DNA from 4 places in the Citrobacter sp. LJND-P06 genome. Region 1 is predicted to be linked to each of the others. Evidence: predicted binding sites of a transcription regulator. Region 1 holds the regulator's gene; each other region holds the start of a gene.
The links. The regulator LexA, encoded in region 1, represses DNA repair genes until DNA is damaged. The targets are predictions, from matches to a motif close to TNCTGTATGTACATACAGNA.
Positions count from the first base shown of each region.

Region 2: uvrB (excinuclease ABC subunit UvrB) is a predicted target of LexA. The motif match lies at 1,294-1,313, and genes of this name have one in related genera.
Region 3: dinG (ATP-dependent DNA helicase DinG) is a predicted target of LexA. The motif match lies at 1,399-1,418, and genes of this name have one in related genera.
Region 4: sbmC (DNA gyrase inhibitor SbmC) is a predicted target of LexA. The motif match lies at 1,891-1,910, and genes of this name have one in related genera.

Region 1 covers NZ_CP187317.1:4,288,111-4,291,325, forward strand. Annotated here, with positions in the region: gene ACO7SM_RS20235 (CsbD family protein) at 1-89, opposite strand, end outside; gene dinF (MATE family efflux transporter DinF) at 220-1,545, opposite strand; gene lexA (transcriptional repressor LexA) at 1,703-2,311, opposite strand; gene ACO7SM_RS20250 (diacylglycerol kinase) at 2,421-2,789, opposite strand; gene plsB (glycerol-3-phosphate 1-O-acyltransferase PlsB) at 2,955-3,215, shown strand, end outside.
Region 2 covers NZ_CP187317.1:3,105,148-3,108,362, reverse strand. Annotated here, with positions in the region: gene bioD (dethiobiotin synthase) at 1-675, shown strand, start outside; gene uvrB (excinuclease ABC subunit UvrB) at 1,387-3,215, shown strand, end outside.
Region 3 covers NZ_CP187317.1:3,087,478-3,090,692, reverse strand. Annotated here, with positions in the region: gene rhlE (ATP-dependent RNA helicase RhlE) at 1-1,327, shown strand, start outside; gene dinG (ATP-dependent DNA helicase DinG) at 1,433-3,215, shown strand, end outside.
Region 4 covers NZ_CP187317.1:1,731,530-1,734,744, forward strand. Annotated here, with positions in the region: gene phsC (thiosulfate reductase cytochrome B subunit) at 1-481, shown strand, start outside; gene dacD (serine-type D-Ala-D-Ala carboxypeptidase DacD) at 632-1,804, shown strand; gene sbmC (DNA gyrase inhibitor SbmC) at 1,927-2,397, shown strand; gene ACO7SM_RS08255 (FUSC family protein) at 2,533-3,215, shown strand, end outside.

The DNA.
Region 1 (3,215 bases):
GTCATATCATCATCGGTCAGCTTGCCCCATTGCTCTTTCACTTTCCCTTTGAACTGTTTCCAGTTACCGCTGACTTCGTCTTTATTCATCATCGAGTCCTCATGATTAGTGGTGATTAGCGATATTGCTTCGCCCAAATACACTACGTTTTCTGCTGGACGTGAGATTAATTGTAGTCAGTTACCCCATGTTCATTTTGATATTCGGAATTTTTAACCATCAAGCTTGGGAAAACCAGGTTCCGTGTCGCCAGTGACGCCGCCAGATCCAGGCCAGCGAGAGTCCACGGAGCGCCAGAAAAACGGCTAACGCCAGCCACAGTCCATGATTGCCCAGCCAGGGTAATGCACACAGCGTGAGTGCAAATCCCAGCGCCGCAACGGCCATGCTGTTGCGCATTTCCGCCGCACGCGTGGCCCCGATAAACATGCCATCCAGCAAATAACACCAGACACCGATTAACGGCAACACCACCTGCCAGATAAGGTAGCGATCGGCTAAAAGCTGAATTTGTGGCAACGACGTCAGCAACGCGATGATGTGTTCGCCCGCCAGGGCATAAACGAGAGCAAACAGCAGCGCCACAATCCCTGACTGTCGACATGCCGCACGCCAGACATCCAGCAACTGACTGCCGTCACGGGCGCCATACGCCTGCCCGGAATGTGCTTCGACTGCATAAGCAAATCCATCAAGGGCATAGGCGGTAAAGGTCAGCAGGGTCATCAGAACAGCATTCACCGCAATGATATCGCTGCCCAGTCGCGCCCCGAGAACCGTGATCGCGCCAAAGCACAGTTGCAGCAACAACGAACGCAGCATGATATCCCGGTTAAGCGCCAGCAAACGGCGGAAATTCCCCCGCCAGGCCTGTTTCAGCATCATGGATGACACGCCGCGCAATCTAAGCACTTTGCGCACCATCAACAGCCCAAGCAACAACGTGGCATACTCAGCAATCACCGTCGCCAGCGCTGCGCCCTGCACGTTCATATGCAAGCCCATCACCAGCCACAGATCGAGCACAATATTGAGAATGTTGCCGACAACCAGCAGGATCACCGGCGCACGGGCATACTGAACGCCCAGCAGCCAGCCCAGCAGCACCAGATTCGCCAGCGATGCCGGGGCGCTCAGCCAGCGGATCTCCAGAAAACGCCGCGCCTGTACCAGCACGGCTTCATTTCCACCGACGATATGCAATGCAAGATCGATGATTGGCGTGCGGAACAGCGCGATTAAGGTGCCCGCCCCCAGCGCCAGAATCAGTGGCTGCACCAGCGCACGCGCCAGCGCCTGGGGGTTTTTGGCGCCAAATGCCTGAGCCGTCAGCCCGGTGGTGCTCATGCGTAAGAAAAGCAACAACATGAAAAGAAAACTGGTTGCCGTTGCGCCCACAGCAACGCCGCCCAGATACACAGGGCTGTCCAGATGCCCAATCACCGCAGTATCGACCAGTCCCAGCAAGGGAACGGTGATATTGGAGAAGATCATCGGTAATGCGAGACACCAGAGTGCTTTGTCGGAAGAGGTAAAGAAAGGCATGCGGGAAAGCCTGAGAAGGAGTGATAAAAAAGAAGTTAGATCGTCAGATGATGGCGTAAATGCCCTATCCAGGCGTTTTTTCCAGGCCCGGTAAGCGTAGCGCCACCGGGCATGTCGCCGGATAACAGCGTAAACGTCTAATCCGGCCTGGAGAGAATTACAACCACTCACCGTTACGGATGACACCGACAGCCAGCCCTTCAATCGTGAAGTTTTGCTCGCGCAGGTCAACCACAATCGGTTTGAACTCACTATTTTCTGGCAGAAGTTCGATTTTATTGCCCTGTTTTTTCAGGCGTTTTACCGTGACTTCATCGTCAATACGCGCTACCACCACCTGGCCGTTACGCACGTCCTGAGTTTTGTGTACCGCCAGCAAATCACCGTCCATAATCCCAATGTCTTTCATCGACATACCGCTGACGCGCAGCAAGAAATCGGCATTAGGTTTAAACAGCGATGGGTCGACCTGATAGTGGCCTTCAATATGCTGCTGTGCCAGAAGGGGTTCCCCTGCCGCCACGCGACCGACTAAAGGCAGCCCCTCTTCTTCTTCCACCAGCAGGCGGATACCGCGAGAGGCGCCGGAGACAATCTCCAGGACACCTTTACGTGCCAGCGCTTTCAGGTGTTCTTCAGCCGCATTTGGGGAACGGAACCCCAAACGCTGCGCGATCTCCGCACGCGTCGGTGGCATGCCTGTCTGGCTGATGTGATCCCGAATAAGATCGAACACCTCTTGCTGCCTGGCCGTTAACGCTTTCATTCCGCCCCCTGGGTGTATATACAGTTATGCTGTGAGTATATACAGTTAAAGGCGATTTTGGAACCACAAACAGCACAAAAAACAAGAGATTTATCGGATTATGGAAGCCTTATCTAAAATGCGACCACAGCAGGATTCCCCAGGTGATCATCGCGACAAAAATCGACAGTAATACTGCCGCTGACCCCATATCTTTCGCCCGCCCGGAAAGCTCATGGTGTTCAGAGCCAACGCGGTCAACCACCGCTTCAATCGCGCTATTGAGGATTTCCACGATCATCACCAGCATGACAGAACCAATCAACAAAACGCGCGTGATGGCATCCACATCCAGCCAGCAGGCAATCGCCACGCCCAACAGCACAGCAACACTTTCCTGACGAAATGCCGCTTCATGAATCCATGCAGCACGAAAACCTTTCCATGAATAACCAGCAGCTTTAATGATTCGGGTAAATCCAGTGGTATTATTGGCCATCAAAAGAACCTTTTTGCGTTATCAGCGTCAATGACATTATATGATTAACCCACAAAATTCGGGTTACAGCGGCGCGAAGTATGACGGGATACACCAGAAATTCGCTAGACTTTCTGATATCCTTGCAGCGCATTTGCATTATTAACCAGAGGCTTTACATCGTTTATGTCTGGCTGGCCACGAATTTACTACAAATTACTGAATTTACCATTAACCGTACTGGTAAAAAGCAAGTCTATTCCAGCGGAACCCGCTCCGGAATTGGGGCTCGATACATCTCGTCCCATTATGTACGTTTTACCGTACAACTCAAAAGCGGACTTGCTGACATTGCGCGCCCAATGCCTGGCGCACGATCTCCCCGACCCGTTAGAGCCGCTGGAGATAGACGGAACTCTGCTGCCGCGTTATGTGTTTATTCACGGC
Region 2 (3,215 bases), 1.2 Mb from region 1:
GGGACTGACACCGAAGTTGGGAAAACCGTTGCCAGTTGCGCACTACTGCAGGCTGCCGCAATGCGGGGGTATCGTACCGTTGGTTACAAACCGGTGGCGTCGGGCAGTGAGATGACGCCAGACGGTTTACGCAACGGCGATGCACTGGCATTACAGCGCAACAGTACGCTGGCTCTGGCGTATCAGGATATCAATTCCTATACCTTTGCCGAGCCGACATCGCCGCATATTATCAGCGCCGATGAGGGAAGGCCGATTCTCGCGACGGTAATGTCTGACGCTTTACGGGCGTTAGAAGCCCAGGCTGACTGGGTGTTGGTTGAAGGGGCTGGGGGCTGGTTTACGCCGCTCTCAACGACGCTGACCTTTGCTGACTGGGTTCGAGCCGAGCAACTGCCGGTGATTCTGGTGGTGGGCGTCAAACTGGGATGTATTAACCATGCCATGCTAACAGCGCAGGCGGTACAGCACGCGGGTTTAACGCTCGCAGGCTGGGTTGCCAACGATGTGACGCCGCCAGGGAAACGTCATCAGGAGTATATGGCGACGTTATCGCGCGTGATCCCGGCGCCGCTCTTAGGGGAGATCCCCTGGCTGGATGAATCGCCGGAATGCGCCCCGACAGGCCATTACCTCGATCTCAGCGCGCTGGAGCGGGCGTCATCCCCTGATTAAGTCGCTCGCCGTTTTGCCGGGTCAGTTGCCCCTGCGCCACGTTGCGCCACCTTGCGCCTCTGGCGCAGGCGGAAAAAGCGCCCGGCGACCCGGCGAATCAACGGCATACGTTGCTCCCCCAGCAAAAACAGTGGCACCAACAAAATGGTGAAAATGCGAGCAAGATCTCGTCTGGTAGGGGGCGCGCTGTTAGCTGATAAAAATCAAAAATTAGCGATAATTTTTTTTTAGTTGCCCGAAAATGACCAGAAGGTCGATTTTGCCAGGCGGCAGTCCATACGGGCTGGAAGCAGTTATCCACTATTCCTGTGGATAACCTTGTGCATTAGAGTTAGAAAACATAACGTAAGCGAGAGAATACGCGGCCTGCGACTGAATTGATGCGAAAGACGTCTTAAAGAAATATTCGTTATAAAACAGCTTGTTAAATAAAAGCAATGGCTGAAAGAAAAGTGTCATGGATTGCCATAAAACGCGCATTACACTGCTTGACAAATGTTAAAAAAGTCATAGGTCTGGGGATAACCGACATTGGGTGGTTTTTTATCTCGTCCGGGGCTAAATTTTGCACTGTGATGACGTGGTTTTTGCCTGCGTAACAGAAATACTTTACCGTGCTACTGTTTTTTCATCCAGTATATTTTACTGGCAATCTTAGCCATCCCGAGTAAAATTACACACCTGCCCGCCCATTGCTTCAGGTAGCTGCTCATGAGTAAACCGTTCAAACTGAATTCCGCATTTAAACCTTCTGGCGATCAGCCTGAGGCGATACGTCGTCTGGAGGTCGGGCTGGAAGATGGTCTGGCGCACCAGACTTTGCTGGGCGTCACGGGTTCAGGAAAAACGTTCACCATTGCCAACGTGATTGCGGATTTGCAGCGTCCCACCATGGTGCTGGCGCCGAATAAAACGCTGGCGGCGCAGTTGTACGGCGAAATGAAAGAGTTCTTCCCGGAAAACGCGGTGGAATATTTCGTCTCTTACTACGACTACTACCAGCCTGAAGCCTATGTGCCCAGTTCTGACACGTTTATCGAGAAAGATGCCTCGGTGAACGAACACATCGAACAGATGCGTCTGTCGGCCACCAAAGCGCTGCTGGAGCGTCGGGATGTGGTGGTGGTGGCTTCTGTTTCCGCCATCTACGGTCTGGGCGACCCCGATCTCTACCTGAAAATGATGCTGCATCTGACGGTGGGCATGATCATCGACCAGCGCGCCATTTTGCGCCGTCTGGCGGAATTGCAATACACCCGAAACGATCAGGCTTTCCAGCGCGGTACATTCCGTGTGCGCGGCGAAGTGATCGACATCTTCCCGGCGGAGTCTGACGACATCGCACTGCGCGTCGAATTGTTCGATGAAGAGGTGGAACGTTTGTCGCTGTTTGACCCGCTCACCGGACAGGTAGAGTCAACGATTACGCGCTATACCATCTACCCTAAGACGCACTACGTCACCCCGCGTGAACGGATTGTGCAGGCGATGGAAGAGATTAAAGTCGAACTGGCGGATCGGCGTAAAAATCTGCTGGCGAACAACAAACTGCTCGAAGAACAGCGTTTATCACAGCGTACCCAATTCGATCTGGAAATGATGAACGAACTGGGATACTGCTCCGGCATCGAAAACTACTCCCGTTATCTCTCCGGGCGCGGGCCGGGTGAACCGCCGCCGACGCTGTTTGACTATCTGCCCGCAGACGGTCTGCTGGTGGTGGATGAATCCCACGTGACCATTCCACAAATTGGCGGGATGTATCGCGGCGACAGGGCGCGTAAAGAGACGTTAGTCGAGTACGGATTTCGTTTGCCGTCAGCGCTGGATAACCGTCCGCTGAAGTTTGAAGAGTTCGAAGCGCTGGCCCCGCAAACTATCTACGTATCCGCAACGCCAGGTAACTATGAGCTGGAGAAATCCGGTGACGATATTGTGGATCAGGTGGTGCGACCGACCGGGCTACTGGATCCGGTGATTGAAGTCCGTCCGGTGGCAACACAGGTGGATGATTTGCTCTCCGAAATCCGTATTCGCGCAGCGATCAACGAGCGTGTGTTAGTGACGACGCTGACCAAACGGATGGCGGAAGACCTGACGGAATATCTGGAAGAACACGGCGAACGGGTGCGCTACCTGCACTCCGATATCGATACCGTTGAGCGTATGGAAATTATTCGCGACCTGCGTCTGGGCGAGTTTGACGTGTTGGTGGGGATCAACCTGCTGCGTGAAGGGCTGGATATGCCGGAAGTCTCGCTGGTGGCGATACTTGATGCCGACAAAGAAGGCTTCCTGCGTTCTGAACGTTCGCTGATACAGACCATCGGGCGCGCGGCGCGCAATATCAACGGCAAAGCCATTCTCTACGGCGATAAAATTACCGCTTCGATGGCGAAGGCCATTAGCGAGACGGAACGACGCAGAGAGAAGCAGCAGCAGTACAACGAAGAACACGGCATCATCCCGCAGGGGCTGAACAAAAAAGTGGTCGATATTCTGGCGCTGGGTCAAAACATCGCGAAGACCAAAGCGAAGGG
Region 3 (3,215 bases), 1.2 Mb from region 1:
CCGTGAACCCACCCCTATCCAGCAGCAGGCGATCCCTGCGGTACTGCAAGGCCGCGATCTGATGGCCAGCGCACAAACGGGTACGGGTAAGACAGCGGGCTTTACGCTGCCGCTGCTGCAGCACCTTATTTCCAATGAACCGCATGCGAAAGGGCGTCGCCCGGTACGTGCGTTGATTCTGACCCCAACTCGTGAACTGGCCGCGCAAATCGGCGAAAACGTGCGGGATTACAGCAAATACCTGAACATTCGCTCGCTGGTGGTTTTCGGCGGGGTAAGTATCAACCCGCAGATGTTGAAACTGCGTGGCGGCGTCGACGTGCTGGTGGCGACCCCAGGCCGTTTGCTCGATCTGGAGCATCAAAACGCCGTCAAATTGGACCAAATTGAAATTCTGGTGCTGGATGAAGCTGACCGCATGTTGGACATGGGCTTTATCCACGACATTCGCCGCGTGCTGGCTAAATTGCCGCCGAAGCGTCAGAACCTGTTGTTCTCCGCGACCTTCTCCGACGACATCAAAGCGCTGGCTGAAAAATTGCTGCATAACCCGCTGGAAATCGAAGTCGCGCGTCGTAACACGGCGTCCGAGCAGGTGACACAGCACGTCCATTTTGTTGATAAGAAACGCAAACGCGAACTGCTGTCGCAGATGATTGGTCAGGGCAACTGGCAGCAGGTGCTGGTCTTCACCCGCACCAAACATGGCGCCAACCATCTGGCGGAGCAGTTGAACAAAGACGGCATTCGTAGCGCAGCCATCCACGGCAATAAATCGCAAGGGGCGCGTACGCGTGCGCTGGCTGATTTTAAATCCGGCGACATTCGTGTGCTGGTCGCCACGGATATCGCGGCGCGTGGTCTGGATATTGAAGAGCTGCCGCACGTGGTGAACTATGAATTACCGAACGTGCCGGAAGATTACGTTCACCGTATCGGTCGTACCGGGCGTGCTGCGGCAACCGGTGAAGCGCTGTCGCTGGTCTGTGTTGATGAACACAAACTGCTGCGTGACATCGAAAAACTGCTGAATAAAGAGATCCCGCGTATCGCGCTGCCAGGCTATGAGCCGGATCCTTCCATTAAAGCAGAGCCGATTCAAAACGGTCGTCAGCAACGTAGTGGCGGCGGTGGCGGCGGTCGTGGCCGCTCCCCACAGGGGCAAGGTCAGGGCGGTGCAGGTCGTGGTCAGCAGTCACCGCGTCGTTCAGAAGGCGGTGCGGCAAAAGCCGGGGCCAAGCCTTCACGCCGTACGGGTGATGCGAAACCGGCGAGTGATAAGCCGCGCCCGCCACGCCGTCCGCGCAGACTGTCTTCCGCAGAGTAATGCAGTAAACGGGAAGCCCGACCGAATGGTCGGGTTTTTCTTTTTGCGACCCGTCTAAGAAAGTGCCACAATAGTGGCTGTTTATACAGTATTTCAGGTTTTCTCATGGCATTGACCGCTGCGCTGAAAGCGCAAATTGCTGCCTGGTATAAGGCGCTTCAGGAACAGATCCCCGACTTTATTCCCCGTGCGCCGCAGCGGCAGATGATTGCTGACGTCGCTAAAACGCTGGCCGGGGAAGACGGGCGACATCTGGCGATCGAAGCGCCGACCGGCGTCGGGAAAACCCTCTCGTACCTGATCCCCGGTATCGCCATCGCGCGCGAAGAACAAAAAACGCTGGTGGTGAGTACCGCTAACGTGGCCTTGCAGGATCAGATTTACAGCAAAGATCTTCCCCTGCTGCGCAAAATTATTCCCGATCTTAAGTTCACCGCCGCCTTTGGGCGCGGGCGGTATGTGTGTCCGCGCAATCTGGCGGCGTTGGCCAGCACTGAACCTGACCAACAGGATTTGCTGGCGTTTCTTGACGATGAACTCACACCGAACAATCAGGAAGAGCAAAAACGCTGTGCCCGACTGAAGGGCGATCTGGACAGCTATAAGTGGGATGGTTTACGTGACCATACCGATATCGCCATTGATGATTCACTGTGGCAGCGACTGAGCACCGACAAAGCTAGCTGCCTCAACCGTAACTGCCACTATTACCGCGAGTGTCCATTCTTTGTGGCGCGCCGTGAGATCCAGGACGCCGAAGTGGTGGTAGCAAACCATGCGCTGGTGATGGCGGCAATGGAGAGCGAAGCGGTATTGCCGGATCCGAAAAATCTGCTGCTGGTGCTGGATGAAGGGCATCATCTGCCCGATGTTGCGCGCGATGCGCTGGAAATGAGCGCGGAAATCACCGCGCCCTGGTATCGCCTGCAACTCGATCTGTTTAGCAAGCTGGTGGCGACCTGTCTGGAACAGTTTCGGCCAAAAAACACGCCGCCGCTGGCTATCCCTGAGCGTCTGAATGCGCACTGCGAAGAGCTGTACGAACTGATTGCCTCGCTGAATGCGATTCTGAATCTTTATATGCCCGCCACCCAGGAGGCGGAGCACCGCTTCTCAATGGGCGAATTGCCCGCAGAGGTGATGGAGATTTGTCAGCGGCTGGCGAAACTCACCGAAATGCTGCGCGGGCTGGCGGAACTGTTTCTTAACGATCTCAGCGAAAAAACCGGCACCCACGACATCGTGCGCCTGCATCGGGTGATTTTGCAGATGAACCGTGCGCTGGGTATGTTCGAAGCGCAAAGTAAGCTGTGGCGTCTGGCATCGCTGGCGCAATCGTCAGGCGCGCCGGTTTCCAAATGGGCCACCCGCGATGTGCGCGACGGGCAAATGCACGTCTGGTTTCACTGTGTCGGGATCCGCGTCAGCGATCAGCTGGAAAGGCTGCTCTGGCGCAGCGTGCCGCATATTGTGGTGACATCCGCCACGCTACGTTCGCTGAACAGTTTCTCTCGCTTGCAGGAGATGAGCGGGCTGAAGGAGAAAGCGGGCGATCGTTTCGTGGCCCTCGACTCGCCCTTCAACCATGTTGAACAGGGGAAAATCGTCATCCCCCAAATGCAGTATGAGCCGCTTATCGATAACGAAGAGCAGCATATTGCGGAGATGGCGGCCTATTTTCGTCAGGAACTTGAGAGCAAAAAGCACCAGGGCATGCTGGTATTGTTTGCCAGCGGCAGGGCGATGCAACGGTTTCTCGAGCATGTGACGGATTTACGTTTGCTGTTGTTAGTTCAGGGCGATCAACCGCGATACCGGCTGGTGGAGTTGCACCGCAAGCGGGTAGAAAATGGCGAACGCAGCGTGCTGGTGGGTCTGCAATCTTTTG
Region 4 (3,215 bases), 2.1 Mb from region 1:
ACTGCATACCGTGTGCGGATTTGCACTGGCGGCATGTTGGATTGGCTTCATCCTCATTAACGCATTCGGCGGTAACGGACATCACTACAAGGTGAACGTCAACGGACTGGTCATGCGGTGTCTGCGACAGACGCGTTTTTACCTGTGCGGCATTATGCGTGGCGAAGCGCACCCCTATGCCGCCACGACGGAAAACAAATTTAACCCGCTACAGCAACTGGCGTATCTGGCCATCATGTATGCGCTCGTACCCTTGTTGATCATCAGCGGATTTCTGTGTCTGTATCCGCAAGTCATGGGGGCGGGGCCGGTCATGCTGGTGCTACATATGGCGCTAGCCGTTGTTGGGCTGCTGTTTATTTGCGCACATATTTACCTTTGCACGCTCGGTGACACACCTGGGCAAATTTTCCGCAGCATGATAGACGGTTATCACCGCCATCGCAGTCATCATGCGGAATCTTCACCGCGTAAAGGATAATTTTCCCCGCGCTGAAACCCGGAACACAGGCGCGGTGGGTTAAAATCATGCAAGGAAATGTGCTTTGAGTCACATTTTCTTGCAATTTTTTCATGTTTGTTCACCAGAACTTCCGTAAAAAGAACAGCAAATAATTCTCTTTCTGAGGACATGCTGTTGAAATCCCGTTTGTTTATTGCCGCTTCGCTGCTTGCGTTCAACCTCTCATCTGCTTTTGCTGCGGATACTCCCGACTTTGCCCCCCAGCCGCCAGCCATTGACGCAGGGGCGTGGGTGCTCATGGATTACACGACAGGGCAGATTCTTACCGCCAATAATGAACATCAGCAGCGTAACCCCGCCAGCCTGACCAAACTGATGACCGGGTATGTGGTTGACCGCGCCATCGACAGCCATCGTATTGGCCGCAACGACATTGTGACGGTTGGGCGTGATGCATGGGCAAAAGACAATCCCGTGTTTGTGGGTTCCTCATTGATGTTCTTAAAAGAGGGCGACCGCGTCACGGTGCATGATTTAAGTCGCGGGCTGATCGTTGATTCAGGCAACGATGCTTGTGTGGCGCTGGCGGATTACATTGCCGGGGGGCAGCCGCAGTTTGTTGCCATGATGAATCGCTATGTGCAAAAGCTAAATTTACAGGATACGCATTTTGAAACGGTACACGGGCTGGATGCGCCGGGTCAGCACAGTTCGGCGTATGACCTTGCGGTACTGTCGCGGGCGATAATTCATGGCGAACCTGAGTTTTATCATATGTATAGCGAAAAGAGCCTCACCTGGAATGGCATCACGCAGCAAAACCGCAACGGCCTGCTGTGGGATAAAACGCTAAACGTTGATGGTCTTAAAACCGGACACACCTCGGGCGCCGGATATAACCTTATTGCCTCTGCGGTGGATGGGCAGCGCCGTCTTATCGCGGTGGTGATGGGAGCTGAAAGCCCGAAAGGCCGCGAAGATCAAGCCCGTAAACTGTTGCACTGGGGGCAACAGAACTTCGACACCGTACAAATTCTAAAAAGTGGGAAGAAAGTCGGTAGCGAGCGTATCTGGTACGGCGACAAAGAGAACATCGCATTAGGCACTGAGCAGGATTTTTGGTTGGCGCTTCCGAAAGCTGAAGTTCCTCATATCAAAGCAAAATATGTACTTGATGGAAAAGAGATTGTTGCACCCATTGCCGCGCATCAACGGGTTGGCGAAATTGAACTCTACGATCGGGACAAACTGGTCGCGCACTGGCCGCTGGTGACGCTGGAGTCCGTTGAGGAAGGCGGCATTTTTTCGCGTCTGAGCGATTATTTTCACCATAAGGCATAACGGAATTATTGCCGGGTAGACTGGCGAGAGTGCGAGTCTGCTCACATAATAATCACTCTTTCCTTGTGGTTGTTAGATGTCAATTATACTGTATATAACAACAGTATAATGATGGAGGCATTATGAATTACGAGATCAGACAAGCAGAGAAACGCCGGATCGCCGGTTTTCACATGGTTGGGCCGTGGGAAAAAACGGTAAAACAAGGTTTTGAACAACTGATGATGTGGGTTGATGGAAACCAGATCGTGCCGCAGGAATGGATTGCCGTCTACTACGATAACCCTGATGAAGTTCCGGCGGAGAAACTGCGTTGCGATACGGTTGTTTCAGTACCGGCTAATTTCACGCTACCTGAAAACAGCGAAGGCGTGATCCTCACGGAAATTGTGGGCGGTCAATATGCTGTTGCTACCACTCGCGTTGAAAATAACGACTTCGCGACGCCGTGGTATCAGTTTTTCAATAGCGTGTTGCAGGACAGCCGCTACCAGCTCTCCGGCAAACCGTGTTTTGAACGCTATCTGAACAATGGGGCAGAAGACGGGTACTGGGATATTGAAATGTACATCCCGGTACAACCGAAGGTGTAATTTTGCTGTTTTAGGCGTGACTGCGCGGACGATCGTGAGAATCGTTCATGCTGGATAAGAACGTCCGTCGCAGTGATGTTTTCAGTGAAAAAGCAGGTACAATGCGTTCTTTGTGATTTCCAGATGGAGCCGAAAGTGCGTACTGATAAGTCGCTGAGCCCCTTTGAAATTCGTTTATATCGTCACTACCGCGTCGTGCATGGTATTCGCATTGCGCTGGCATTTATTCTCACGTTTCTGTTTGTTCGTCTATTCCATATCCCGGAAGGCACGTGGCCGCTTATTACGCTGGTGGTCATTATGGGGCCGATCTCCTTTTGGGGTAACGTGGTGCCCCGGGCCTTTGAACGTATCGGCGGTACGATTCTGGGCGCGGCGTTGGGACTGGTGGCGCTGCGCCTGGAGCTTTTCTCATTACCGCTGATGATTGTCTGGTGCGCGGTGGCGATGTTCCTGTGCGGGTGGCTGGCGCTCGGCAAAAAACCGTATCAGGCGTTGTTGATAGGGATCACCCTGGCCGTGGTGGTAGGGGCGCCAGCAGGCGATATGGAAACGGCATTATGGCGAGGCGGCGATGTGATTCTGGGGTCGCTTTTGGCGATGTTGTTTACCGGTATCTGGCCGCAGCGGGCGTTTTTACACTGGCGGATCCAACTGGCGCAGTGCGTCACGTCTTATAACCGACTCTATCAGGCGGCACTTTCTCCTAACTTGCTTGAACGTCCCCGGCTGGATAAACACTTTCAGCAGCTACTTGGGGACGTTGTGAAAATGCGCGCCCTGATCACGCCCGCCAGTAAAGAAACCCATATTCATAA